Regions from separate parts of the Anaeromusa burkinensis DSM 3853 genome, predicted to be linked through region 3. Evidence: riboswitches for the same ligand, from Rfam matches in the RefSeq annotation. Region 3 holds a riboswitch; each other region holds the start of a gene.
The links. Region 3 has a riboswitch for cyclic di-GMP ahead of C508_RS19390 (histidine kinase N-terminal 7TM domain-containing diguanylate cyclase/phosphohydrolase). Riboswitches for the same ligand answer to the same signal wherever they lie in the genome.
Positions count from the first base shown of each region.

Region 1: linked by a shared signal. The riboswitch ahead of C508_RS0108175 (methyl-accepting chemotaxis protein) and the one ahead of C508_RS19390 (histidine kinase N-terminal 7TM domain-containing diguanylate cyclase/phosphohydrolase) in region 3 are both predicted to bind cyclic di-GMP.
Region 2: linked by a shared signal. The riboswitch ahead of C508_RS0115760 (methyl-accepting chemotaxis protein) and the one ahead of C508_RS19390 (histidine kinase N-terminal 7TM domain-containing diguanylate cyclase/phosphohydrolase) in region 3 are both predicted to bind cyclic di-GMP.
Region 4: linked by a shared signal. The riboswitch ahead of C508_RS19525 (HD domain-containing phosphohydrolase) and the one ahead of C508_RS19390 (histidine kinase N-terminal 7TM domain-containing diguanylate cyclase/phosphohydrolase) in region 3 are both predicted to bind cyclic di-GMP.

Region 1 is NZ_KB894590.1:79,345-87,805, reverse strand. Features, by position in the region: gene C508_RS0108185 (glycyl radical protein) at 5-2,371, shown strand; gene C508_RS19835 (glycyl-radical enzyme activating protein) at 2,358-3,257, shown strand; gene C508_RS0108175 (methyl-accepting chemotaxis protein) at 3,389-5,470, opposite strand; cyclic di-GMP riboswitch class I at 5,696-5,781, opposite strand; gene hemB (porphobilinogen synthase) at 6,205-7,200, opposite strand; RNA gene ssrA (transfer-messenger RNA) at 7,604-7,948, opposite strand; gene C508_RS0108165 (GGDEF domain-containing protein) at 8,034-8,461, opposite strand, start outside.
Region 2 is NZ_KB894609.1:37,239-41,218, reverse strand. Features, by position in the region: partial or broken gene C508_RS0115765 (IS3 family transposase) at 1-209, shown strand, start outside; gene C508_RS0115760 (methyl-accepting chemotaxis protein) at 304-2,070, opposite strand; cyclic di-GMP riboswitch class I at 2,201-2,284, opposite strand; gene C508_RS0115750 (DedA family protein) at 2,483-3,100, shown strand; gene C508_RS0115745 (DUF3887 domain-containing protein) at 3,139-3,573, opposite strand; gene C508_RS0115740 (hypothetical protein) at 3,575-3,980, opposite strand, start outside.
Region 3 is NZ_KB894587.1:149,145-157,605, forward strand. Features, by position in the region: gene dpaL (diaminopropionate ammonia-lyase) at 1-323, opposite strand, end outside; gene C508_RS0106070 (helix-turn-helix domain-containing protein) at 438-974, opposite strand; gene C508_RS0106075 (amino acid ABC transporter ATP-binding protein) at 993-1,727, opposite strand; gene C508_RS0106080 (amino acid ABC transporter permease) at 1,724-2,377, opposite strand; gene C508_RS0106085 (transporter substrate-binding domain-containing protein) at 2,404-3,207, opposite strand; gene msrA (peptide-methionine (S)-S-oxide reductase MsrA) at 3,479-4,003, opposite strand; gene C508_RS0106095 (PhzF family isomerase) at 4,084-4,986, opposite strand; gene C508_RS19390 (histidine kinase N-terminal 7TM domain-containing diguanylate cyclase/phosphohydrolase) at 5,069-7,153, opposite strand; cyclic di-GMP riboswitch class I at 7,244-7,335, opposite strand; gene C508_RS0106105 (amino acid permease) at 7,830-8,461, shown strand, end outside.
Region 4 is NZ_KB894597.1:58,212-66,672, reverse strand. Features, by position in the region: gene C508_RS0112400 (aldehyde dehydrogenase family protein) at 98-1,513, shown strand; gene C508_RS0112395 (PucR family transcriptional regulator) at 1,576-2,802, shown strand; gene gabT (4-aminobutyrate--2-oxoglutarate transaminase) at 3,033-4,352, shown strand; gene C508_RS0112380 (amino acid permease) at 4,476-5,879, shown strand; cyclic di-GMP riboswitch class I at 6,088-6,172, shown strand; gene C508_RS19525 (HD domain-containing phosphohydrolase) at 6,341-8,461, shown strand, end outside.

The DNA of each region.
Region 1 (8,461 bases), on a different contig from region 3:
TCTCATGACAACACCTCGCATCGCTGAAATAAAAAAGCAGTACATTGAAACAACGCCTTCGATTAGCATCGAGCGAGCTCGTATTTTTACAGATTCTCACAAAGAAACGGAAGGAGAAACCGTTATCTTGCGCCGCGCCAAAGCATTTCGAGCGGTCTGTAACGCTATTGATCCTGTTATCTTTGAGGGAGAACTCCTCGTCGGCAGCATCGGCGAATTTCGCCGCAGCGGCATTATTTGCCCGGAATATTCCTGGCAATGGGTCGAACAGGAAATGGATACCTTTGCCGAACGCACCCAAGACGCTTATACGATCTCACCGGAAGCCAAAAAGTCTCTGCGAGATGAAATCTTTCCCTATTGGAAAGGAAAGTCGCTGGAAGAAACCTTTTTAGCCCGTCTTGACGAAGATACTGCCCGCGTACTCGTCGATACAGGCATTGTCGACAACGATTCCAAATGGCGCAGCGCCGTCGGCGAGGTAACTGCGGATTATCAGGATCTTGTTTTCCAAAAAGGTTTCGGAGGCTTTCGTGACGAAGCGATTGCCGCTCTACGCAAGCTCTCTCCTACTAATACAGATGAACTGGAACAAATGGATTTTTACCGCAGCGCCATTATTGTATCTGAAGGAATCATCACGCTCGCTAACCGATATGCGGAAAAAGCCGACACATTAGCGGCGGCAACCGCCGATCCCTCTCGCCGCCTTGAGCTAGAGGAAATCGCTTCCATTTGCCGCCGTGTACCTGAAAATCCGCCGCAAACCTTCAAAGAAGCCATCCAGTGCGTATGGTTTACGCAATTGGGCTCTATCCTTTCTGAGAATTCACTGGCTTTAAATCTGGGACGATTCGATCAATATATGTACCCTTTCTATGAAAAAGATATAAACGCCGGTCTCCTCACCCGGGAAGAAGCGCTGGAGCGTATCGAATGCCTTTGGCTCAAATTATCCGAGTGGGTTTGGGCTATTTCCAGCAATACGGCTCAATTTTTTGCTGGCTACAATTCTTTTCAAAACCTCACCGTGGGCGGACGTAAGCGTGACGGCAGCGACGCTACCAACGAAATATCTTATCTTTGCCTGGAAGCGACGGAACGAGTCAAAACGCATCAACCCGGACTTAGCGTTCGCATTCACCCCAATTGTCCTCCCGAATTTTTGCAGGCCGTTTGCAAGCTGGTTCGCTGCGGGACAGGATTCCCCGCTATCCACAATGATCGCGTCGGCTCGGAAATGCTTTTAGCTGCGGGCCTCTCCCCTGAGGACGCCCGTGACTGGAGCAATTGCGGCTGCGTTGTTCCCCATTTTCGCAAAGTCGGAGAATGGACGTCCGCCGTCAATATTAATTTGGCAGCCGCTATGGAATATACGCTCAGCGGCGGAATCAGCCGCATAAACGGCAAACAAATGGGCTTGGCGACAAACCTCGCAGACAGTACCAATTTCGAAGAATTCAAGTCGCTATTCTTTCGCCAAGCGGCTCATTTGATAAAAATCGGCATCATCGGCTCGCTTACCGCACAGAAAGTACATGCTGAAATTGTGCCACGGCCTTACCTTTCTCTCTTAGTGGACGGCTGCATGGAAAAAGGCCGGGATCTCAGCCGGGGTGGCGCCAAATACTGCCTAGGCCCTGTGCTCACAGGCATCGGCCTTGCAGACAGCGCCAATGCTCTAGCGGCCATTCGCAAGCTTGTTTTTGAAGACCAAGCGTACAAATTGCAAGATTTTGCTGCAGCTCTGGAACAGGACTGGGACGGATTTGAAGAACTCCGGCAGGCCGCCTTGCAATGTCCCAAATACGGCAATGACCTGGATGAAGTTGACGCTCTCGCCACAGGAATTTCCGATTTCTATCATAAGGAAATCACGCAATACACCGATATTTTCGGAGCGAAGTTCAACTCAGCCTTTATGGGTATTTCCAACTACATCCCTGCCGGCTCAGTAGTCGGCGCAACGCCGGAAGGACGCAAAGCAGGCACGCCCCTTACCGAAGGCGTCTCGCCGCATGCAGGCACCGATATAACCAGCCCCACCGCCGCCATGCGCTCTGCAGCAAAAATCAACCATGACATTCACAGCGGCGGAACACTCGTCAATGTGAAACTCTCGCCAACTCTGTTAGAGACGAATCGTGGCCTCAATAACCTGGCCTCCTTAATTCGCGCTTATTTTTCACTGGGAGCTTTTCATATTCAATTCAATGTCATTTCTCCAGAGATTCTACGCAGCGCTCAAGAGCACCCGGAAAATTATCGAGACTTGCTTGTCCGTGTTGCCGGCTACAGCACACAATTCGTAAATCTTTCTCGCAAAGCGCAAGACGCCATCATTGAGCGAACCACTTATGAAAGCATGTAACGTCTTTCAAATCCAACGCTTATCGGTCAACGATGGTGACGGCATCCGCAGCACCGTGTTTTTTAAAGGATGCCCGCTTCGTTGCCGCTGGTGCGCAAATCCAGAATCCTGGTCCCCTCATCCAGAATTGATGTTTCTAGCCCACAAATGCACCCACTGCCAACAGTGTGTTTCTCACTGCCCCGCTGGTGCGATTTTTCTGGAAGATAATCAGGTTCGTTTTGCGTCTTCAACCTGCAAGCAATGCTTTACCTGCGTGTCCGTCTGCCTCAATAAAGCACGCCAGAAAATGGGCGAGAGTCAGAGTATTGACGTTCTAATGCAGCAACTAAAAAAAGACTTTCTTTTTTATCTGGAATCCGGGGGCGGCGTCACTTTTTCCGGGGGAGAACCATTCTATCAAGAAGAAGCTTTGCGCGCATTAGTAAACCAATGCCAAAACCTCGGCATAGCTACAGCCGTCGAAAGCTGCGCTCAATTCAACTTCACTAACTGCAAAGATATTATTGAAAAACTAGATCATATCTTTTTTGATCTCAAAGTAATGGATCCTACCAAGCACCGCTACTTCACCGGAATAGACAATACAACCATCCTGCAAAACATCAAAGCGGCCTCCTATTTCAATGACAATATCGTCATTCGCATGCCTGCAATCCGCGAAGTCAATATTGACGATGAAAACCTCGAACAACTAAGCCGCTTTTTGCTTCAGCAAACGCGAGTCCGAAAAATTGAACTCCTCCCCTATCACACACTGGGAAAAGAAAAAATGGAAGCTCTTGGCCTTCCATTTACGAGCTTTACAGCGCCCACAGCTGACGAATTACAGGGGATAAAAGAAAAACTCGCTTGCAAGGGATTAGAGGTTGTCAGTTATTCTTAAAAACAGCTCCAGGGAACTTTCTTTAGAAAAAGAAGTCCCTGGAGCTGTTTTCATTACATGCAATTGGAAGTAGTGAGTCTCACGAGACCATCAAGCAGGAAACTGAAGGCGCTATCACAATTCGTTAAAGATTACAGTTTAAACTGAACCACCAAACTTCCCATCTTGCCTGCAATCTGTTCCAACGATACGGAGGAAGATTGAATCGACTTCATTTTCTCGCTTACTCCTGCCGTGTTCAACGATATCCCTTGCGCTTGTGACGAATTCTCCAAGATCACTTCAGCGACCGATTCAATGACTTGAGATATCTCTTTTACTTCATGAGACACTTGCTGCAATTGAGCGCTAATATTTTCCGTCGTATCAAAAAAAGCTTTTGCATCTTCCTTATATTGTTCTCCTACTTTAACAAAGGAGTTATAATCTTCATTTACGGTTCCATTGATAAACCCTAGTATCTCTTGGCTGCTTTCCACCAATTTTGATATCGTATTTTGGACAGCTTGCGTCATTGACTGAATCTCTCCTACCGCCGTCGCAGACGCTTCCGCCAGCTTTCGAACCTCCTCCGCGACAACGCCAAATCCTTTGCCGCTTTCTCCAGCTCTCGCCGCTTCAATCGCTGCATTCAGAGCCAACAAATTAGTTTGCTTCGAAATAGTTGCAATTACTTCCACCATAGAGGATATTTCTTCAACAATTTTGGACTCATCAATAGAGCGAAGCATACTTTTATTCATTTCATCGTATAACGAAACTGCCCTTGTTCTGGAAGCGTGCGCATTTCCCTCTAGTGTTTCTGCACGCTCTTTGATATTTTCCGCAACACTTCGTCCCTCTTCGGAAAAAAGAGCCATCTTTTCAATATTAGCTTCCACATTTCCAGCAGAAGCGTTTAATTCTTCCGTAGAAGCCGAAAGCATTTCTATCCCTCGTGACACTTGCGACGTAGCATCTGCTACATCATCAGCCAACAATGCTGATTGCTCGGAACTAACTGACAACTCTTTAGAAGCAATAATCAACCCTTCTGACTGTGCGGATATTCTTTGCAAAATATCTCTCATGTGAGCAAGCATTCGATTAATCCCTTTGGAGATACTACTCAATTCATCTTGCGAATGCAGTTCAATATGTACCGACAGATCTCCATTTTGAATTTTTTCTAGATTCTCTCCAATTATAGAAACAGCATTAGTAATGGATAAAACTAATGCAATACATACATACGCTAAGACAGGCAGTGAAACAAGAATAGCAATAATGACTATATTCGCCTGCTGCTCGTATTGCAGTACACGCGCATTACATAAATTCCACAAAGCTCCTCCTATGGAGGCAAACAACTGATCATTCGCGGAAATGGCTTGATCAATGTCTGGAAAATCCAATTGAACATAGCCTTTTTCTTTTTCAAGCTCTTCATCAAGCTTCTTTAAAAATTTGCTTTGGATTTTCGTGAAATCTTTTATTGGAACCCCAATGTCTTTCAGTATACTTTGACCTTTCACCTCATTAAATTCGCTTCCTGTTTGCATATCGGTGTTAACAGTGTCAACCAAAATTGCTAACTGGGAGCTCAAGGCAATTAGTTTTTTCCGCTCACTGTATGATAATCCTTCCGGCGGCTGAGCTGCTACAACTTCTCTAATTTTGTATAGAGATTCCGCAATAGCAAGGCTGCGAAACATCACTACATCCATACAATAATACGAATCCAAGTCCGGATCTAGGGTTAAATTGGAGTTATCAGAGATATTGGTATGCAACGTTGTAAGCGCCGCTGACAAATTTTCATATGAATTCGTATTTCCTTTTTCGACTTTATGCCATAACGCTTCACATTCTTCGATATTCTTTGATACTTGTTTATTTTCTTGAGAAGAATCTAAAACATGTTCATACGTTTGGTCTAACTTTTTCAGCTCGATCAAATCCGCTTCTACAAGGTTAGCCGCACCTTCTTTTTGCAAAAACCAATACTCTTGAATATGCCTAGTTAATCGTTGAGATAATTGAGCATACTCAACCCCATATACTTCTTTTTGTGAAAAATCTTTGCTTGCATAATTCCCCGAAAAAAACTGAAAGAGCGCGACGCTCAGTAACACTACTAAAATTAAGCTCACCATCAAAAACTTAGCCATTAAGCGGAATCGACTCATAATAAAAATTCCTGGTTGAAAAATCCGCCTTACCTTCATCACCATTTTCACCTTCCTTTGAAAAATTCGCCAGTCAGTACCATTTGCAAAATAAAAACAGGTATTTGAAAAAGAATTCCTCTTTCAAACACCTGTCGACATTGACATTCAACATTTCTATTCACTTTTTCTCAAATCCATTTTGAAGAGTATATACTGATACTCTTTAGGATAAAATGCAAATTAAAAACGCCGGTTACTTTAACCGGCGTCGCATTAGTAAGCATTCAAACCGGCAACCTGGCAATCATAGACATTCCGTCCTTAGACCCACGGCTTTGCGTCCTTGCTTTTCAGCAAGTTTGCCTTTTACATCCAATGTTTTTATTCATTTTTTACAGTCTAATCCATTTTTAAACAACAGTCAAACAACGCTTTGCATATTCATACTAATTTATACACTATTTTGCTATTTATGTTCAAAAACATGACTTTAGTCCAAAGCTATACTCTCGAAAAATAGAACAAGAGCATTTCTTTATCAATTCTATTGTTCCCCAAAACAAGAACCCGCTAATACCTAACAAACGCAGATATTAGCGGGTTTTATAATTTGGACAAAATCCGGATTTGATTGATGGAGGGGAACCCTACAGAATCACATGTACAAATTCAATTGAATCATACCGCCATAAATCAAAGTAGGAACCATTAGGGCTTCACTCGCCATTGACTTTCTCAGGACAAGCTTCACAATCCGGTTTTGCAAATTTACCGAACTGTTTCAGAACAACACTGACCTATTCATTGCGCAACTGTTTTGCTATATCTAAGGCAAAATAAGTGAGTATACCATCACAACCCGCACGTTTAAAAGCAAGCAAACTCTCTCCAATAACAATCTTGGGATCAAGCCACTCATTTCGAATAGCAGACATTAACATCGCATATTCCCCACTAACTTGATAGGCAAATGTAGGCACAGCAAATCGAGACTTCACTCGTTGAATGATATCCAAATAAGGAAGACCCGGTTTAACCATCACCATATCAGCGCCTTCCTCTAAATCCATGGCAACTTCTCGCAACGCCTCCTCTGCATTAGCCGAGTCCATCTGGTAAGTCTTCTTGTTATTTTTAAGAGACTTCCCTGAACCCAATGCTTCACGAAAGGGGCCATAAAATCCAGATGCATATTTTGCAGCGTATGACATAATTCTTGTATGAATCATTTCTTCTTCATCTAATGCGCTTCTAATCGCCGCAACACGCCCATCCATCATATCCGATGGAGCAATAATGTCTATACCGGCTTTCGCAAGTAAAAGCGCTTGTTGAGCTAATATATTTACACTTCTATCGTTATCCACATAGCCATTACACAAAATACCATCGTGCCCATGATCTGTATATGGATCAAGTGCAACATCCCCGATTAAACCAATCTCAGGGAAAGCACGCTTAAGTTTCTTCGCGGCTTGGCAAATTATATTATCGGGATTTATTGCCTCACTGCCCATTGCATCTTTTTTATCACCAGGCACAACTGGAAATAGCGCAATTGCCGGAATACCAAGCTCAACCGCCGGCCCCACGTGTTCCACTAACCGATCCAAGCCTACACGAAATTGTCCTGGCATTGATTTAATTTCTTCAGGCTCTCCTACCTCTTCGCGTATGAATATAGGCCAAATCAAATCATCAACCGATAATCGATTTTCAGCAACTAAACGACGATTCCATTCATCACTGCGATTTCTTCGCATACGTACTGTTGGGAACTTTCCTGTAAACATCTCTCCATACCTCCTCAGCAACGACCTTACTATATTTTAGGTCATGAGCTTATCATTTTAACGCAACACTAATTAGTATAACATAAGGATTGTTCTAGGCTAAACGACACCAGCGACACAGGGACGTTCCTTTTTTGATAACATTAACGCGCGTGTTACCCTGTGTCGCTCAATTTGTCATAAACGAGTCAAGTGACTGTTCTCCAACTCATTATTTTACTTTCCAAACTATACTATATTTTTTATTATTCTTTCCGAATCCAACAATACCCTTGTATATATCAACCATTTCTGCTATTTTGGGTAAAATCATCTTACTTGGTAGAGCCATCCGAATCCCAGCAAAAATTACACAGCAAAAAAACCCGCGAAATTCGCGGGTTTCATTAGTTCCGGATTTAAATGGTGGAGGCGAGGGGAGTCGAACCCCTGTCCAGAAGTATCGCCATACAGGTGTCTCCGAGCGCAGTCGTTAATTTAGGTTTCGCCCTTTTGCCGCCCAACGACAGGCTGCGCCAGCGCTATCTCGATAAAGTTTCCCTGTGGGTCCTCCGAGAATTGGACTTCAGGTATCCCGCATTGTGACGAGACAGCTTCCCCGCGGGAGGGAGAAACTGGCCCGTTAGCATTAAGCTGCTAAAGCGTATTCTTCGTTGGCAATTAAAATTGTCCCACCGTCTTACGGGCAGATGGAACCCCGGCTCGCTACCTATACCACAACCACCCCTGTCGAAACCAGTACGCCCCCTGATTTCAACGAAGTTATTATGACTTTACAAATAATTATAGCACGCATGTTCCTCAAACACAATGCATTTGCCGCTCTCTTGCATTTAGAACGGTCTTTTCCTCGCCCTGCCCGCTTTGCCCTGCTTTTTTTCATACATAAGCGCATCGCTATGTTCGACCATTTCGCGTACGCTGCGATATCCTTCATCAAGCGTGGTAAGTCCATAACTAAAGTGGATGGCATACGGGAGCTGACATTCCTTAATGCGCGATTCAATGCGTTCTTTCAAATTCGCTACATATTGCTGCAATACTTCCTGCCGTTCTTCCTCAAGTAAGACCAGGAACTCATCGCCGCCCAACCGTACAGCCAAGCCTTTACCCGCAAACGTAGCCGACAATTCTCGCGCAAAAAGTTGCAGTGCATGATCGCCTTCATGGTGTCCAAAAGAATCGTTAATGCGTTTAAAATCATCCAGATCAATGTTGATTGCCGCCAGGCTTCTGCCGGTTCGCCGACGAAAGGAAGCCA
Region 2 (3,980 bases), on a different contig from region 3:
GCAAGGGAAACTGTCATGACAATTCGGTAATGGAAAACTTCTTTGGAATTATGAAACAAGAAATGTACTACGGCGTCGTTTATTACAGCTATGATGAATTGAAAGATGCAATAAACAAGTATGTAAAATATTACAACGAGCAAAGAATCAAGCAGTCCTTGGGTTGGATGAGTCCTCTAGAATACAGGCTTCATCTTAATGCTGCATAAAAATAGCGTACCAGTAAAAACTGATACGCTATAAAGTCTAACTTATTGGGGTCACATCAGGGAACATTTCCCTGCACGGTTTTTTCTATTCTTTTTACAACCGGAAACGACTCACTGCTTCCTGCAAGTCCTGCGCCAAATTCGCCAGCGACCGACTGGAAGAAGCAATTTCCTCCATCGACGCCGACTGTTCTTCGGTTGCCGCCGAAACCGTCTGCGCTTCGCCCATAGCCGCTTCACTCAAGCCGGAAACCGTATGGACCGATGTGACGATTTTCTCACTGCCTTGAGACATACGCTGCATGACTTGAGAAATATCCTGCACCTGCTCGGAAACATGCGCTACCAACTCGGTAATTTCCGCAAAGGCCTGGCCTGCAGCGGTTACTACTTCGCTGCCAACCTTCACTTCACGCGTCCCCTCGCTCATAGCGACCACCGCTTGATCCGTATCGCCTTGGATTTCTCCGATTAGCTCTGCAATACGCTGCGCCGCTTCTTGCGACTGCTCAGCCAGCTTGCGAACTTCGTCCGCTACGACCGCAAAGCCGCGTCCTTGCTCGCCAGCTCTGGCCGCCTCAATGGCCGCATTCAACGCCAGCAAGTTCGTCTGTCCGGCAATACCGGAAATAACGCTGACAATCTGTCCGATTTCTTTAGAACGTTCGCCCAGTTTCGCTACCACTTGGGCCGAATTATTCACGGTTTTTTCAATGGACGCCATCTGCGTCACCGCTCGGCCTACCGCCAAATCGCCTTCTTTGGCTTTCCGAGCTGCTTGCGTAGAATGCTCCGCCGCCTGCGCGGACCCTGCCGCCGCCTGCTGCATGCCGGAGGAGATATGCTCTACGGCGCTGGAGGTCTCGCTAACCGCCCGCATCTGTTTTTCCGCTCCTTGGGCCACTTCATTAATTGACTCCGCAACCTGAGTCACTACATGCGCCGACTGTTCGGCTCCGGCTGTCAGTTGTTCGCTGGCCGCCGCTACCTGACTGGAGGAATTGGCAATGCCGCGAATAAGCTCTTTCAAATGATGCTTCATGTCATTAACGGAATAAGCCAATTGGCCGATTTCATCCTTTGATTCCACTTCAAGATCCGCAATGCCCAAATCACCGGCGGCAATCTGTTTTACGCCTTCCGCCACTTTAACTACCGGCTCGGAAATTTTGCGGCTGATATACATGGCAAAAGCGCTGACTAAGCCCAATCCTACCAAGGCAATTACAAGGGTCATCGTGATATCATAGCTAAGTTGACGCTGCTTTTCTTCGACTTTAACCTGGACATCTTTTTCAATATGATCCACCCAGTTGCCTGTGCCAATCACCCAATTGTATGGTTTAAAAAGCATCGTATAGCTACGTTTTGGCAATGACTCTGTCTCATTCGGCTTGGGAAAGGAGAAGTCTGTATAACCGCCACCTTCCTTCAAACCGCTGGCAATGATTTCCTGAATAAATTTTTTACCAGTTGGATCTACCAAATGAATGCGGCTTTTACCCTCTACATCTCGTCCCAATAGAACGACATTAACTCCTTCTGCCGTATCGATCCAAAAATAATTACCGTTGTCAAAGCGCAAATCACGCACCATGTCCGCCGCCTGTTTTTTTGCGTCCGCTTCAGAAAGCAGCCCCTTTTGCTGCTGATTGTAAATACGCTGCACCAAGCTGTGGACCGTCTCCACCTCCAGTTTGATCCCCCTGTCAAACTGTTCATACAGCATCGTCCTATACTCTTGGATGTCTTGGCTATTCTTGCGAACAGTACTAATAATCGAATAACAAGAAAGAACTACAATACAAGCAAAACTTGTAGCCACCATTGCGGCAATCAAACGGTACTTCAATTTTGTCATAACATGCCTCACTCCATTTCCAACCAACTCTTGATCCTGTACTAGTAAAACCGAACTCCTTTGCTGCATCGTATTTATACAAAAAAAGGCCTGCTAAAAAGAAGCAGGTGTGGCAAACGCTCCTCTATAAAGCGGCAGCCCGACGATCATAGGCTCTGCCATTAGACCCGTGGCTTTGCGTCCTCGTTTTTCAGCGAGTTTGCTTTTTTCTTTTTACTATACTTAGTCGATGCAGTATTCTTTTATAAGTTTATCATAGCCTGTGTTCATCGGCAATTTTTTATTTTTTAAATTGTTCATATTTTTACTCATTTTCACTGAATACCGCTTTTTTAAAGGATTTTTGCAAACCCCTGCAGAAAGCATTTTACGCAGTTTTCTTCCTATATTGTTCACTATACGGGGGCGTCGAATGGATTCATTATTTTTATTTGTAACACACTCGATTGACACCTGGGGGTATTGGGCTATTTTTGCAGGAATGGCTTTGGAAAGCGCTAACATACCGATTCCCAGCGAGCTGATCTTTGGCTTTGCAGGTTATCTGGTATATCTGGGCCGCTTAAGCTTCGAGCCAGCAGTTTTTTACGGTGTTGCCGGGGGGCTGCTGGGATCAATCGCCTCCTACGCTTTTGGCTATTACGGCGGTCGTCCCTTTATTTTAAAATACGGCAAATACTTTTTTGCTACTCCTTCCAACGTCGACTTAGCGCAACGTTGGTTTGACCGCTATGGCCTGACAGCCGTATTCTTTGCCAGACTCCTGCCTGTGATTCGCACCTTTATCTCCTTGCCCGCCGGTTTTGCCAAAGTCAATTTCGGCAAATTTGCCGCCTATACCGTTTTAGGCTCTCTGCCCTGGACCATCGCTCTAATTTATTTGGGCGTCGCCCTCGGCGAAAATTGGTATCTTCTTACTACCTACGGACATCAAGTCAGCCTCGGCGTCCTTCTGCTACTTATAATCGCCTTGCTTGTTTGGCGGAAGCGCACTAGTGGTAAAAAAACAAATAACAACAAGGACATGTAAAGATAAAAAACACCTGGCCAAGAGCCAGGTGTTTTGCTTTATTTGCTTTTCGGCTGCGGAGAATCCATCCAAAATCCTGCTACAACATAGCCGCCATCACGTTCGACCAACACATTACGAATGATGATTTCCGCTGCTTCCTTGGAAAATTTGCTTTTATAGGTAACAATGGTATACGTATCGTTTAGCTCAGCCGCAACAAACTCTTTAGAAAGATAACTGCCAAAGTTCGCTTTCGTCGCCGCAATCACTTTACGATATTCATTTTCGTTCAACTCTGTTTTCATTTTTTCATCAAAGTCTTTCGAAAAGCCCTTATAATCATCTTCATTAACAGCCTGTAAAATGTTCTCCGTTATTGGATCAGCGGCGGCCTTCACTTGCTCCGCGAAGCGGTTGCCTGCAGAACAAACAGAAAGACTCATACTAAAGATCAACATCGCCACCAACAGCATTGTTTTAAATTGTTTCATGTTACCCCCAATCATCCCCGCCAAAATCATTATCTTGGTAGTCGTCAAAGCTATTGGAAGCTATATCCTGCTGGCTGCCCTCATCCCAGGTACTTTGATTGGCAACGTCCGGCAGATTTCCCGCCTCCGCCTGTCCCAGCAAATCGTTAAATTCATCTCCATTTAAAATGCCGTTCGACGTAAGGGTCTCGCGCAATTCATCATCATCCATATTGCGCCACATATCATACTGGTGCTGGTCAATCAGATACTGCGACAACAAATACCCGAGCACCATACCGCCCAGCATGCCCCCCATGCCAAAACCGCCATTGCCTCCCATATAAGGATTCTGATTATACCCCGAACGCGAGCGAAATAACCGATACACTACATAGAGACCCAATAAAATCAAAAGCATCGTCAAC
Region 3 (8,461 bases):
GAAATCAGCTGCGCAAACGTCATCGCTTCTAGACGCTTCCCCACTTTCCGGGTCAAATACTGGGCCATGGCATAAGATCCTCCCAGCACCTTAAACGCGTTAAGACCAAAACGATACGATTCATCTTTGACATAGATTCCGCCCAGGCCTAAGGCTGCCGCTAAATGCCGCAAGGAGCGCAGCGGAGTTGGCGTATACGATGGAATGCTAGCGTGAAATTGACGCACTTTGGCAATTTCCTGCGCTGCAAACACCGCAGTTGAACTTTTCTCTCCCGGCCATTTTTTCATCTCATTCGCGGCCCATTGAATCGCACTTTCCATTAACCAATCCTCTTTTCCAGAGAGCCAGCACTCTCCATTTATACGACTAGGTTGTAAAACCTTTATTTGCTTATTTTTGATTTTACTTTTTTCGCTCTGCCAAATACAGCTTCTTTAAAAAACAGGCGGCGTAATGGCGGAAATAAAAATCAATTCTTCATCGCCTTCATTCCAAATTTTGTGCGGAAGCGTAGAAAGATAGTAAATACTGTCCCCTTCCTGCAAGTCGAAAAATTCTTCACCAATTTGTATTTTCATTCTCCCCTGGGCCACAAGCAAGTTTTCCTCGCCATAATGTCCCAGCGGTTCTTCACAAGTAACCGCGCCAGGCTTAACTCGCCCTATCATCATTTCGATCGTTTTGTTCAAATTGGGCGAAAGCAGTTCAAAGGAAACCTCGCCTCGTCCCACTCGTACTATTTTGCGTTCTTCCTTGCGAACAATTAAATTCTCTTTTTGCTCATCCATTAGAAAGTAGAAAATCGGCACATCCAACATATGTGATAACTTGCGCAGCGAAGTAATGGACGGTTCTGCCAGTCCTCGTTCTACCTGACTTAAAAAGCCTTGTGTCAAAGAGGCTCCTTCCGCGAGTTCGCGAATGGTCAGTCCTTTTTCTTGCCGTTTAGCACGAATACGTTCTCCCAGCACAGCAGCCCCTCCTTTGGGTTAATGGCGAATGCGGCGCAAAAAGGACTGGGTACGCTCCTGTTGAGGCGACTCAAAAATATCTTGAGGCGTTCCTTCTTCCACGATAATTCCCTGGTCCATAAACAAAACTCGATCCGCCACTTGCCTAGCAAAGTCCATTTCATGGGTCACTACAACCATCGTCATACCCGCCACCGCCAGCTCTTTCATTACCTCTAATACTTCTCCTACTAATTCAGGATCCAGCGCTGATGTCGGTTCGTCAAACAACATAATTTGCGGTTGCATCGCCAGCGCGCGCGCAATGGCTACGCGCTGCTGCTGTCCACCGGAAAGTTCTCTGGGAAAGCGGTCGCATTTATCTCCTAACCCTACTTTTTCCAGCAACGATGCCGCCAGCTCCCTTGCAGCATCTCGCTTTTCCTTTTTGACGATTAGCGGCGCCTCCATCACATTTTCCAAAGCCGTCTTATGGGGAAAGAGATTAAACCGTTGAAACACCATGCCGATTTGCGTCCGCAAACTGCATAAATCGTATTTTTCCGTTACCTCTTGGCCGGCAAATTTAATAACGCCCTGCTGAATGGGCTCTAGTCGATTTAAACAACGGAGAATTGTGCTTTTACCAGAACCGCTGGGGCCGATAATAACCACCTTTTCGCCCTCATGCAAACGCAAGGTAATCCCCCTCAGAACCTGAACCTCGCCAAAGGACTTACAGATGTTTTCCATTTCCACAATATAAGGCTTCATAGCTTTGCCATCCTTTTTTCCAGATTGTCAGCCACCAGCATGAATACGGAATTCATAATCAAATACAACAACGCAATCACCGTATACACCTCAAAACTGCGGAAAGTTGTGTAAATTAACTGTTCACCAGTCCGCAAAAGCTCGGTAATCGTAACCAGCGAAGCAATCGACGAGTTTTTCAAAGTGATAATGAATTGGTTCACCATCGGCGGCATGCATACTTTGATAGCCTGCGGTCCAATAATGCGCACCAATGCCTGCCGATAGTTCATGCCCAGCGACAAGGCCGCTTCCAGTTGCCCCTTATCGACAGCTTGAATGCCGGCCCGGAATATTTCGGTTACATATGCGCCTGTATTAATAGCCAAACCAACAATGCCGGCTGTCATACTGTCCATCTTCAGGCCCAATTGGGGCAGACCGAAGTACAAAATAAACAGCTGTACCAACAAAGGGGTTCCACGAATCACCCAAACATAGAAGGAAGAAATCGCATTTAAATAGCGATTAGAGGAAATTCGGCACAGCGCCCCCGCTATGCCGAACCCCATTCCTAACAAGAGCGAAATCAGGGAAATTTGCAATGTAACCAGACAACCTTGGAGCAAAATGGGAAGCTTTCCTAATACAATCGAGTAATCTAAGTTCATAACTTATCTCCCCTTCGCTTTTGTGATCATTTTTCTCCAGTCAACCATTTTTTATAAAGCTTGTCCGCTTCTCCATTTTGTTTCATATCTTTTAGCACAGCATTAACTACATCCGCCAACTCTTTATCGCCTTTTTTCACCGCAATGCCCAAAGATGCTTTTGTGAAAGGATCACCAACAATACGCACATCCGGATGCGTTTTGTTGTATTCCAATTGATTCAACAGGTCATTAATCGATGCATCCAAGCGACCATTTTCCATATCCAACAGATAGTCGACGGTTTCCTTATAGCTCTTGATTTCAAAATCAATGCCTTTGGCCTTAATGTCCTGCGCTACTTTTTCACTGGTAGCGCCAGTTTTAACCCCTACTACTTTGCCCGCCAAATCATTCACGCTGTTAATGGCGGTCTTATTTTTCATTGTAACCAGCACCATGCCAGTATCCATATAAGGCTCGGCAAAATCAACTACTTCGCGGCGTTGATCAGTAATGTACATAGCTGCAATAACCAAATCGGCCTGGCCGTTCTGTAGCGTTGGAATCAAACTGGTAAACTGCATTTCCTGTACTTCCAACGGCACGCCGATTTTCTTAGCCACGGCTTCCGCCACATCAATATCATAACCAATAATTTTGTTTGTTTTCTCATCATGGTATTCAAAAGGACGGTAGTTGCCGGTAGCCAGAATTAATTTCCCTTTTTGCTTAATTTCGTCAATACGGCTCTTTTGCGCCGTCGGTTTGTCGGAGCCGCAACCAGCAAGAACTCCCAGCGCCAACATCATCAGCAAGAGGACCCCTATCATTTTTCCGTATTTTCTCATGTTTCATCCCTCTTTCTTTGTAAGTTGCAATTGGAAACCTTATAATTAGGCGGCCGCCAAATTATCTTGACTCACTGTTCTATAAAAAAACAGAGCCCGCGCACGCTAGCGCAGGCTCCATCGCCAAATACACAGAAAAGCTCCGAATCAACGATTCGAAGCTTCATTGCTGACAAGTATTTTGTTAGTCCTTAGTATAACAGCCTGATGCAGACTATGCAAGAAAATATTTTATCCTATTAATAAAATATTACTCAGGATAATTTTTCTTTTACAGGCAACGCATTTTCACCTTCTGAAATTCTTCTTCCCCAATATGGCAATACCCGTGAGGATTTTTATCCAAATACTTTTGATGGTACTCTTCTGCCGGATAGAAATTTTGGAGCGGCGCCGCCTCAATAGCAAGAGGCTTCTCATAGCGCTGCTGCAAGGTTTGCAGCGATTGCAAAACTACTTCCCGGTCCTCTTCCTGCACATAGTAAACACCGCTTCGGTACTGCACGCCTACATCAAAGCCCTGGCGATTGACCGATACAGGATCAATCACCTCATAAAAAAGCTCTAAAATTTTGTTCAAAGATACTTCGTCTGCCTGATAAACAACTCGGACGGCTTCAGCATGACCACTGCCGTTGCACACCTCCTCATAACTGGGCTGCGCTGTTGGTCCGTTGGCATAGCCAACTTCCGTTTCGACTACACCCTTGATTAAGGATAAGTATTTTTCCGTTCCCCAAAAGCAACCTCCAGCTAGATAAATTTCTTTCTCATCCGCTTTCATTCGCTGTTCCATCCATCTCGCCTCCTCGTTGCAGCCAGCAAAATAAAACCTTCCAAGCAACGGCCTCTTGTTTGTTACCGCGTTTCTACCGCTTACAGGGTCATTTCCGTTTTGAAAACAATAACCGCTTCGCCGCCAATACGAACTTGCACCGGTTCTTCTTTCTCCACTTTTACGTAAACATCGACAATCCCGCTGCGTCCAATGACGTTTCCTTGCTCGCCTCTAAAACAGAACTGAGCGCCTTCAAAGACCGCTAACTTGTGCTTCACAAGATAAGCGCCTAATGGACCATTAGCATTCCCCGTCACCGGGTCTTCCGCAATGCCAATAGCCGGCGCAAACATACGTCCATGTGACAATACGCCCTCCATTTGCGAGTCAAGAGTAAACACAAAATATCCGTTACAGTTGATTTCGGCGCTTAATGCTTTTAAAGCAGCCAAATTGGGATTTAACGAATCCAGCTTACTTCGTTTTTGAATTCCGATCATAACTTTGGAATGTCCCGTAGACGCCACTTCCACGGGGCAACGTTCATCCAAGTCCTCTTCCATCAGCCCCAACGCCTGTAAAAGACGCTGCCGCTTTTCCTCATTAAACGGGTTGTCAAAGGAAATAGCGCCTTGGGTCATAATGATAGAGCAGCTTCCGTTGTGACGCACAATCTCTACCGGCAACGTTCCTACGCCAATTTTATGCATAATAACGGCGGAATCCATTTGCCCCTCTACGGCACGCACATAATGAGCCGCAATGGTCGCATGACCGCAAACAGGCACCTCGGTCAACGGCGTAAAATAGCGAATGCGCACCTCATGATCCGGCGCGTCCGGCGAAAATAAAAACGCTGTTTCGGAATTATTAAGCTCTCTGGCAATCGCCAGCATCTCTGCTTCGTTCAACCCGTCCGCATTCATAACAACGCCAGCCGGATTCCCTTTGAAAAGCTCCGTTGTAAAGGAGTCTACCTGATAAACCTTGTATGTACGCATAAGCCCGCCTCCTAGATGTCTAGAAAATACAATGGTTTCACTTCCATTTCTTTTCGTCATCCAAAGGCTTCTTGCCTGCTTTTCAAGCTAATTCTCGCATCATTTCTACAAAAGAATCCACCATATCCGGATCAAATTGAGAGCCTGCGCAACGAATAATTTCAGCAATCGCTTCCGCATCTGACAAAGCCTGGCGATAAGGCCGGTCATTTGTAATCGCGTCAAAGGTATCGACAATCGAAATAATTCGACAAGACAGCGGAATCGAAGAACCCGCTATTCCTTGCGGATATCCTTGCCCGTCCCAGCGTTCATGATGCTGCAGAATCAAATTGGCAACTCCCACTAATTCGGGAATGGACTGGGCGATCTTATGGCCAATTTCCGGATGCATTTTCATTTCCTGCCATTCTTCTTCTGTAAGCGAACCCGGCTTCAACAAAATACGGTCAGGGATGCCCACTTTACCCAGGTCATGAAATTGCGCCAGGAGACTGAGCATCGCCAGTTCATACTGCGTCATGCCAACTCGCTCTCCCAATTTTACAGCCAACTCCTTTAGGCGCTCCGCATGATCTTCGGTTTCAATATGCCTCGCTCCCAACGTGTTCATTACAGCCTGAACCATTTTGCTTTTTGCGCTTTGTCCTTGTGTCAGCTTGAGGCGGTACAGCTTTTTATCCGCTATTTTGAATAAGTCGTCCAACGTTTCTTCCGGCTTGCGGCTTAACGCAATGCCTACGGACAAGCTTAAAGGAACGCCGGAATGACGCCGATTATACGCATCTACTTCCACCCGCACCTGTTCTTCAATGCTTTTTATACAATCGTCATCGGTTTGCAGCAAAATGGCCGCAAACTCATCCCCGCCTGTGCGCGCTACAATCCCCTTGCCTGCAGAAATATTGCTCATAATTTTAGCGGCAGCAAGAATCGCTTGATCTCCAGCCTTAAGTCCCATTGTATCATTAACAAATTTCAGTCCGTCAATATCCGCACTCAACGTTGCAACCGGATAAATAGGCGAGCGTTGCATACGCTGCATTTCCGCTTCAAAAAACGTACGATTATATAACCCTGTCAGTACGTCATGAAAGCGATTATATTGCAGCTCTTCTTCTTTTCGTTTGCGTTCTTGTATTTCTTGCCGCAACTGTGCTTGCAACCGAATATCTCGTCCTACAAAAATAAAACCAGCTGGTTCTCCTACCTGATCCGCTACAGCAGAAACACGAAACTCGATAGGCAGCGGCTCTCCTTGCTTAGTCTGCATCTCCAACTCCGCCACCGCTTCCAGGGCAACAAGCAATTGACCTTCTTCACTTAGCAAACCTGAAATAAACTGCGGCAGTGCGTTATACATAGCTTCTTCCTCCGCATACCCTGTCGCGGCTACAAAACCGGAATTCACCTGCAAAATTTTAAAGTTTAAATCGGTCACCGCAATAATACCAGTAACATGCTCTAAAAGCATATTGGGACTAATCATCGATGCTACATTAAACAGCTTATACCGATGATACGCATACCAAAAGCCCAAAAAATAAAGAAAGACAAAAAGATGCAGCGGATCCGCCCGGCCTTCTCCTTCAATAATAACTGGATAATAGGCCTCAAGAAAGTAGGCGGTTCCTACGGCGCAAGCATTGCTCAAAAAAGCCAAGGCTGCCTGAATCCGTTTTCGCTTAGCCTTGTTTTTCCACCCCCAGCGAGCCAGTATAACCGATACCAGCAGGCCGTAGAAAACATAAAATAGGTTAAACGCTAAATAGAATGCATCTACTGCTAGACGTCCAACGCCGACACCCAGAAAAAAAACTTCCCAAACAATCAATACTGCTGCAGGTAAATACAGCAAGGCAACTTTCCATTTTTTATTAACAACCGCTTCGTTTTCTGTCAGAAGCAGATTAATATGAAGAAATACAGCCACAAAAGGAATCCAGCCAAATGCCGAAAGCTTATCCGCCAACCAATAGCTTTCTATATCCTGCATTTGATATACATACAATAAACCAATCGACCATATAGTAATGCTTTGAAATAAAAGGAAAAACAAACGGTGAATCAACTGCGTTCGCTCAGAGACATATACGCGCCAACCGACAAAACCACTTAAGACAGCAGTAATAAGAGACATAATTGATAGTAAATCAAAAATATCCACGTGTTCCTCCTTAGCAAGATTCTTTTTTGCAACAGCTTACAAAAAAAGTGCCGGGCTCCATGCCGGCACAAAATACGATCTCAAGGTTGAGTCGGCAACTTGGCGACCATAAACAAAACAACGTTGTCCGTAGGCCCATAGCTTTGCGTCCTTGCTTTTCAACAAGTTTGCCCATATAAAGTTCATTGTGACAGTTTTATGTTTATAATACTACATAAAACTCATCATTTTGTACTTTACAAGATTTTCCTACTAATTTCCACATGACTTTTTTCCTATTTTTGATCTTTTTTTACATTCATTACACCTAATTTTTAACATAAGCGCGCAATTTGTCCCATGACTTTTTCATTTAAATTACGTAAACAGAAACTATCCTTGTCTCCGTTTCAATTCAAATATCGCTAAAATGACTTTGGAGCGCCCTCCGCAAAGCGGCGCAAAACAATCCTTTCTGGAAATACATTTTTCTCCAATCAGAAAACACCCCTTGGCCGTGTGAGGAAAATAACCATTTTCTAATTTTTTTTGCCCTAAACACCCCCTTTTTCTCTTTACTTTCTCGCCTTCTAATGTTACATTGTAAATTGTCTGTGTCTTTATAATGGACTATTTTGTCGTTATGTTTTCTTTGCTAGTACACAGTCACTCTCAAAAGAACGAAAAGGGGATTTAAATGGATATTTTTCGCACTAAAAGCATTGAAGCCTTCCGAGAAGGCGCCAAAGAAAAAAAGCTCAAAAAGACCTTGGGCGCCTTCGATCTTATCTTACTAGGTGTCGGCGTAATTATGGGCACCGGAATTTTCGTATTTACCGGCGTTGTAGCCGCCAAATACGCGGGACCAGCTATTGTTGTGTCCTTGGTTCTTTCCGCTATCGCCTGCGCCTTCGCCGCCTTAGCCTATGCGGAGCTTGCCTCGATTGTTCCCATCTCCGGCAGTTCCTATACGTATTCCTATGCGGTATTAGGTGAAATTGTCGCTTGGATGGTTGGCTGGAGTCTGATTTTAGAATACTCTTTAGGTGCGAGCGCAGTAGCTGCCGGCTGGTCGGCTTACGCCACCGGCTTGTTTAAATCAGCAGGCTTTGCCGTGCCTCAAGCCTTAACCGCCGTCCCGGCTGACGGCGGTATCATTAATCTGCCGGCGGTCATCATCTCGCTTTTTTTAAGCTTTTTGCTCGTGCGTGGTACAAAGGAAAGCACCACTCTCAATCGTATTTTAGTAGCAGTAAAGCTGGTAGCCGTATTCATCTTTCTCTTTCTTGCCGGCCCAAAGGTCGACCCCGCCAACTGGACGCCCTTCAT
Region 4 (8,461 bases), on a different contig from region 3:
AGAAGACTGCCTGCTTGGTGCATTTTATGTTCCAATGGGCAGTTTTATTTTTTTGTTCGATGTGCAATTCGTAATACGGATTAGAGGAGGGTGCATAATGAAAGCGTATGGTTTGTGGATTGATGGAAAATGGCGTGTGACGAAAGAGAGCAACCCGGTGGTTGACAAAGCGACAGGGGAAACCGTCGCGACGATTTCTGTTGCCGAAGAGGAGCATGTTTTTCAGGCGGTAGAAGCATCGGAAAAAGCGCTTCTTACGCCAATTGAACCCTATCAACGGTATGAAATTATAATGGAGGCTAGCCGAATTTTAGAGCGCGATGCGCAAAAAATTGCGGCAGATCTTTGTATAGAGGTTGGTAAGCCGATGAAAGAGGCGTTGGGGGAAGTGGGGCGTGCAAGACAAACATTAATTTTGTCTGCGGAAGAAGCCAAACGCATGACCGGGGAAATGGTCCCGTTAGCAGGTGCGCCTAATTGCGGTAAACGAATTGCTTTTACGAAAAGAGTTCCGGTTGGAATCGTGTGTGCGATTACGCCGTTTAATTTTCCATTGAATTTAGCTTGTCATAAGCTGGGGCCTGCTCTGGCGGCTGGAAACGCTGTTATCTACAAGCCGGCGACCGCTACGCCGCTCACAGCCATGTGGCTGTGCAAGGTGTTCGAAGAAGCAGGCCTGCCGGCGGGGTATTTAAACATGTTGACTGGCTCTGGCGCACGGCTGGGGGAATGGCTGACGCAAGAGCCCCGTATCGGGTTTTATAGCTTTACAGGAAGTCCCGCCGTTGGGAAAACACTCTTGGCAAAGGCTGGCTTTCGGCGCGTATCCTTGGAGCTTGGATCTAATTCCGCCAACATTGTCCATGAAGATGCTCAAGTAGCGTCTGTGGCGGAGCTTTGCATGCGTCACGCTTTTGCCAATGCGGGGCAGGTTTGTATTTCGTGCCAGCGCGTCTATGTGCATCGCAATATATTCCAGGAATTTTGCAATGCCGCCGTTACTTTTACTAAAACCTTGAAGGTTGGCAATCCTAAAGAAAATGAAACAGACATTGGCCCGATGATTCACGAGCAAGAAGCGCAGCGAGCTGAAGCTTGGGTACAAGAGGCGGTAGCTGAAGGTGCGCGGGTTCTTACTGGAGGAAAGAGAGACAAGGCTTGGTATGAACCCACGATTTTGACGCAAGTGAGTCCGAACATGAAGGTGGTCTGTCAAGAAACCTTTGCGCCGATTGTCTCTATTATTCCGTATGACACCATTGCGGAGGCGGTCAAGCAAGTAAACGATTCCGTATATGGTTTGCAGGCAGGCGTCTTTACCCAATCCATTGAAACAGCTAATTTTTGCATAGAAGCGCTCCATGTGGGCGGGGTAATTATCAACGACGGAGCTACCTTCCGGACGGACAACATGCCCTATGGAGGCGTAAAAGAAAGCGGCATTGGTCGGGAAGGTCCGCAGTACGCTGTACGGGAAATGACAGAAGAAAAATTAGTAGTGTTTAATATGTAATGAGCGGTAACTCCATTCTTAAGCGGAAGGGAGTTCTTTCCCTGTTAATAAGGAGGTGCGAAATGGTTAGCTTTCGTGAGTTGGCCGCTTTGCCGAATTTGGCAAAGGGGAAAGTCGTTGCCGGTATGACCGGGCAGGATCGGCTGGTAAGGTGGGTGCACTTTCTTGATTTGCCGGATGTTCTTCCCTGGGTGCAAGGCGGGGAATTGTTGATTATTACGGGTATGGGCTTGCAAGGAGATCTGCAGAAACTAACGCTTCTTGTACAAGGAGTCATTCAAAAACAACTAGCAGGGCTTATCATTAACGTGGGTCCGTACATTACTGAAATTCCCCAAGAAGTATTAGACTTAGCAGACCAAGCGGCGTTTCCGGTGTTGGAGCTTCCTTGGGAAGTGAAGTTGGTTGAAGTGATGCAAGAGGCAAGCAGCTATATTGTTCTGAGACAAACGGAGCAACGTTCGGTCAGCGATTTTTTTGAGCAGCTATTGCTGCAGAAAGCATCGGATAAAGAGATGCTGGTGAGGCGGGCGGATACGTACGGCTATGATTTGTCCAAACCGCTGCAGGCGGTGGTCATTCAGCCAGCTGACTTATCTTTATATGCTGCCGAATCGGAATTGCAGGAAGAAGCGGATTTGGTATTGCTGAAAACAAGGATGGAACAATATGTGCGCGATTTCTTTTCGTTGCAACACCGAAAAGTTTTACTGACCTGGTGGATGAATGCGATTGTCATCCTACTTCCGTGGGAAAGGCAGTTTGCACAGAAAAATACGGATTTAGTGCAAGAACTTGTGCGCAAGTTGAATGGGAGATACCCTAAATTGGATATTGTCGCTTCCTTGGGCAGCGGGGTTGAAAAGTTAGAAATGGTGCATTGCAGCTATCGCCAAGCGTGTAAGCTGCTCTGGCTGGCGGAATCAACAGCGGCTACAAGGCCGGTTTATGCATATGAGCAACTTGGTTTGTACAAATTGCTGCTGGAACTTGAACCGGAGAAGCTAGAGGAATATTATCAAGAAGTTATCGGTCCTTTGAACGAATATGATCGAATTTATAAAATGGATTTAGCGGGCAGCCTTTTTGCCTATTTTGAAGAAAACGGCAATGTCGTTCGTACGGCGAAACGGCTTTTTTTACATCGCAATACGCTGGATTATCGGCTGAAAAAAGTGGAAGAAGCAACAGGAAAGTCCATGAGTGACCCGTATGATCGTCTGACTTTGCAGTTGGGAGTCATTGTGGGGCGGCAGTTAAAGCATAATCGCCTGCACGAAGGAGTGTAACGGACTTGCGTTGTGCATGTTTCCTATAAAGCGGCGGTTTTATTGTGAGGTTAGCACATGGTTGTCGGCGAATTCCTTTGCTACAATAAAACCAGAACAAGGAACTAGATGGCGGAGTTTTTGAGAAGCTTGAAAGCTCAGCAAGCGCTAGTAAAGAAGCAAGGCGATGAAGCCGGAATTATATCTTGAGGATATAGTTCCGGCTTTTGTTCTTGTGAGGAGGGGTAAAGATGATTGCAACAGAAACAAAAACAGAGGCTCTTTTAAAACGGAAGCAAGCGGCTGTTGCCAGCGGTATTGCTAACTCGACATCTATTTTTGTGGAAAAGGCTAGCGGGGCCGTAATTACAGATGTGGAAGGGCGAGAGTATCTGGATTTCTATGCAGGTGTCGGCGTGTTAAACGCCGGCCACTGTCCGAAGCCGGTAGTGGAAGCCGTTAAAAAACAAGCAGATAAACTATTGCATTCCTTTTTTGCCATCGCCATGTATGAACCCTATGTGGCGTTAGCGGAAAAAATGAATCAAATTGTACCTGGAAAGCAGCCTAAGAAAACGATGTTTGCCAACAGCGGCGCAGAAGCGGTTGAAAATGCGGTGAAGATTGCGCGTCAAGCTACCAAGAAGACCGGGATTGTATCGCTGGAATGCGGTTTTCATGGACGGACGCTGTTGGCCATGGCGCTTACCAGCAAGGTGAAGCCCTATAAGCATGGATTTGGCCCGTTTCCTTCCGATACGTATAAAGTTCCCTCGGCGTACTGTTATCGATGCCAATTCCAATCAACCTATCCAGGATGCGGCATGCACTGTTTAGAGCATTTTGATCGCTTCTTTGCAGCTGAGGCGGCTTCTGATCAGATTGCGGCGGTTATTGCCGAACCCATTCAAGGCGAGGGCGGGTTCATTGTTCCGCCTCAAGAGTATTTCTCCGGCCTGAAAGCGATTTGTGAGAAAAACGATACCCTTTTTATTGCCGATGAGATTCAGACTGGCTTTGCACGTTCTGGAAAGATGTTTGCTATCGAACATTGGGGCGTAGAACCGGATATCATGACTACGGCGAAATCAATTGCTGCCGGCATGCCGTTGAGTGCTGTTACTGGCAAGGCGGAGGTAATGGATGCGCCTGGAGCCGGTGGAATTGGCGGTACCTATGGCGGCAATCCTCTGTCCTGCGTTGCTGGTTTGGAAACGATTCGCTATATGGAAGACAATCATCTATGTCAGAGGGCGCAGCATATTGGCGATGTAACCATGAAACGTTTGCAAAATCTGCAGGAACGGTGCGCGGCGATCGGCGATGTGCGGGGCTTAGGGGCCATGATTGGCATTGAGCTGGTAAAAGATCGGAAGACGAAAGAGCCTGCTAAGGAAATGGCGGCTAGCGTCATCAAGCTGTGTTTAGAAGACGGTCTCTTGGTGATTGGAGCCGGTATTTACGGAAATGTGATTCGCTTGCTGATTCCGTTGGTGGTTACAGATGCTCAATTGGATCAAGGCCTTGGAATTTTGGAGAGAAACATTCAAAAAGCGGCAGCTACATGCTGATTTTGCGAAGGTAGGCACACTTGGGCAAAGACGCCTGCATCACCTAACTAGGTGTTGCAGGCGTTTTTTATATAAATCAGCGTGTAAATGTTATGTTGTGGTTTTTAAGAGGGGGGGCTGTACATGGAAAAACGAGAGTTTGCCAAGGAAAATCTAAAGAAAGACTTAAAAAATCGACATATTCAATTGATTGCCATTGGCGGGGTTATTGGCGTGGCTTTGTTTATGGGTTCCGCTTCCGCCAGCAAGATGGCGGGGCCGGCGTTGACGCTGGCGTATGCTCTGGGCGGCGTCGTTATGTACTTTGTGCTAAGGGCCTTGGGAGAAGTCACGGTGGAACATCCTGTGTCCGCTTCCTTTTCTGGATATGCTAAAACTTTTTTCGGACCTACGGTTTCTTTTATTACCGGTTGGACTTATTGGTATCAGTGGGTAGTTTTGGCAATGTGCGAAATTGCCGCTGTAGGTATTTACGCGCGATACTGGTTTGTTGATACGCCGCAATGGTTGGCGGCGCTGGTTTGCTTAGGGGTGATTGCAGCGGTGAATTTGGCCGCCGTCAAATATTACGGAGAGTTTGAATTTTGGTTTGCTCTAATTAAAGTGGTTACTATCATAGGGATGATTTTCTTAGGATCCGCTATGATTTTGTTTGGCATCGGAAATGGCGGCGAGGCGATTGGCTTTTCAAACTTATGGGCGCATGGAGGCTTCATGCCGTTTGGCCTGAAAGGCGTTGCCATGGCCTTGGTTATGGTAGTTTTCGCCTATGCTGGTGTTGAAATGATTGGTATTACAGCAGGAGAAGCGGAAGATCCGAAGCATTCTTTGAAATCAGCCATTGATAAAGTGTTCTGGCGTATCCTCATTTTCTATGTTGGTACGATGACGGTTATTCTTTCCATTTGTCCCTGGGATACATTGCCTAAAGGGGTAAGCCCGTTTGTGATTATCTTTGAACGCATGGGAATTCCCTATGCGGCAGGAGTTATGAACTTTGTTATTCTTTCCTCGGCGGCGTCCTGTCTGAACAGCTGTATCTATGTGTGCGGGCGGATGCTTTATGGGTTATCTCTACGGGGAGAAGCTCCCCGGTTTTTGGGAACTCTTTCCAAGCATCAAGTTCCTGCCAATGGGATTTTATTTTCCAGCGCCGCTTGTCTAGTTGGCGTATATTTAAACTTTTCCTATCCAGATACGGTGTTCTATTTTATGTCGGCGTGTACGGTCACTGGATGTATTTGGACTTGGGCTCTTATTATGTGTATTCACTTAAAATGGCGCAAAGGACTAAGCGAAGAGCAATTTAGTCGGTTGCAGTATAAGATGCCTCTTTTTCCGTACGCAAATTACGGCGTGTTGCTTTTCTTGGGGGCTGTTGTATTAGGGATGAGTTATGATCCGGATAATTTAGTGGGCCTTTACGTGGCGCCCTTCTGGTATGGAGGCTTATTCTTGGCATATCAAGTCTTGAAGAGCCGCAATAAAGCGGTCGCCGTAGTGGAAGAACGTTGCCAGGTTAATTGAAAAGATGATATGACCCCAATAAGTTAGACTTTATAGCGTATCAGCTTTTACTGATACGCTATTTTTTATGCGGCATTAAGACGAAGGGCCATGTTTAAAGATAAGTTAGACTTAGAAATTGTAATAAAATGTAATTGACTATAGTTGCCTAGGAAGTTAGACTAAATTTACAATATAATGATTCTAGTCATGTAATGATTTCTAATAAAATTGTAAAAAGCAAACTTGCCGAAAGGTAAGGACGCAAAGCTATGGGTCTAAGGACGATTGTCTATGATTGCCAAGTTGCCGGGGCATATAGCCATAAAAATACCGGCCCAATTTTGGCCGGTATTTTTTTATAGAAAAAGTTGAACCAATAAGCCGGTAAAATAATCGCGTAACAGGCGTCGAGGCCATGTCATGAGACCTGTGAAAAATCAAGCTAGGGTTAATAAATAGGAAGTCTAGGAGGTTTATACTTGCAGCACAAAAAAGGATTTTTGCGAAATTGGCAATTTCTAAAACGCTTTCTTTTATTTGGCTCTGCGTGTTTGCTTATCATTGTGTGGACGAGTACGTTGAGCTTGCTTTATTTTGAACATCGAACCGTGATGGAAGAAGCCAAGCATGATTGCGAGCGTATGGGGATGGCTTTTGAAGAGCATGTTCGTCGTGTGCTGAATACAAATGAATTTTACTTAAATCATATGAGAGACGAATATGAGCAAACCTATACCAGGACTCCAGGGCTGGAAAGACTTTTTCGGCAAATTCGTTTGGATCCTATATTAGCAGCCGGTATAGTAGATAATAAAGGGGATTTTGTCTTAAATACGATTGGTGAAGGCCAAGGAATTAATATCGCGGATGTTCCTCATTTTTTGTACCATACCGAAAGTGGTCGTGATGAACTATATATTGGAAAGCCGTACAAAGGAAAAACATCTCAACGGCTTAGTATTCATTTAACGAAGCGCTTGGCCTATCCAGATGGACAATTTGCTGGCGTGGCCATTATTGCAATGAAACCAGAGTATTTTTCTTCTTTTTATCAGGAAATGAATTTTTCTCGGAACTATACGATTCGCTTTATCGGATTAGATGGTGTTGTGCGGGCTAGTGGCCGTGAAAGTGAAATTGGTAATAACCTAAGTCAGGATCCCGTTTTTCAACAATTGGAAGAACAAGAAGATATTATAACTAAAAGCTATGGAGATTTTCTGGCAACACAAACGAAGGAGACGTTGGTCGAAAGCTATAGAAAGATGCAAGACTATCCCCTTGTTATTCAAGTAGGGACTTCGCAAGACGTATTGAACTTATACTACCAACATAGAACCATATCTTTGCTGGCGGCGTCTATGCTTAGCCTGGGCATTGTTTTGGCAGCTAGCTATATGTTATCTAGTCTTCGTAAACAACATAAAGAAGAGCTATGGCTCCGTACATTTATCGCACATACGCCCATCGTGTTTTATGCATTAGATAGCTACGGGAGCTTTACTCTTTCTGAGGGGGAAGGCTTGCAAAACGACGGCTCCCAGGGAACTCGTCGTGAAGTGGGCGCATCGGCTTTTGCGGTTTATAAAAATCATCCAGAGCTTGTGAATCAAGTGCAACGTGCGCTGCTAGGGGAAACGGTTATAGGAGAATTCTTGTTTCAAGCTCGCTGGTGGAGCCACCAGCTAATCCCTTTGAAAAATGAAAGTGGCTCAGTATGGGCTGTTGTAGGCGCCGCCTTTGATATTACGGAGCGGGTCCAAGCAAAACAAAAACTGCAGGAACATTACGAGCAGTTAAGCGCCACCCATGAAGAGTTGCTTGCAACGGAGGAAGAACTGCGCGAGCAATATCAAAAAACGGCGCAGGTGAATCATGATCTGCTTTCGCATAATGCGTTGTTGAAAGCGTTAAGTGAAGTATCTTCCCAATTGTTGGCTCAAAAAGATGTGGATAGCTTGCTAGCGATTATTATTTCCTGGGCCACAAGGAGTACTGGCTCTGTACATGGAACCGTAGGGCTGCTGGACGAAACGAAACAGCTTATCGTAGGACTAGGCGGAGTCGGGTTGTTTGCTCAAAAGGAGCATTTTGGAATCAAGCTTTCCTTAACATCTGGAATTATTGGCGAAGTACTTCGCACAAAAGAAGCTTGTATTGTGAACAATTATAAAGAGTGGCCGAAAAGGAATACGCATCCTTCGTTGGCGGAAGTTTGTTGCTTTGCCATGGTGCCCATGAAGAAGGAAGACCGTATCCTCGGCGTTATTGGTATTGCCTTTACGGAGGAGAATCGTGTTTTTGGGGAAAAAGAAATGAATACGCTGATTCCGTTTGCGGAGCTGGCAGCCATTGCCGTTGATAATGCGCAAACCATGAAAGCCTTAGCAATCAGCCAAAAACAAGCGGTGGATATTTTTGAAGCGGCAGGGGATGGTTTGATCGTCTTTGATGGTGAAAACGGCGCCATACTGAGAGCAAATCGAAGGGTTGAAGAACTTTTTCAATGTTCACAACAAGAGCTGCAAGAGAACGGTTTAGAGGTACTGGTACAAGGGGTACAGCAAGAGAAAACCTTGCAAGTGATTCGAACCGTTGTT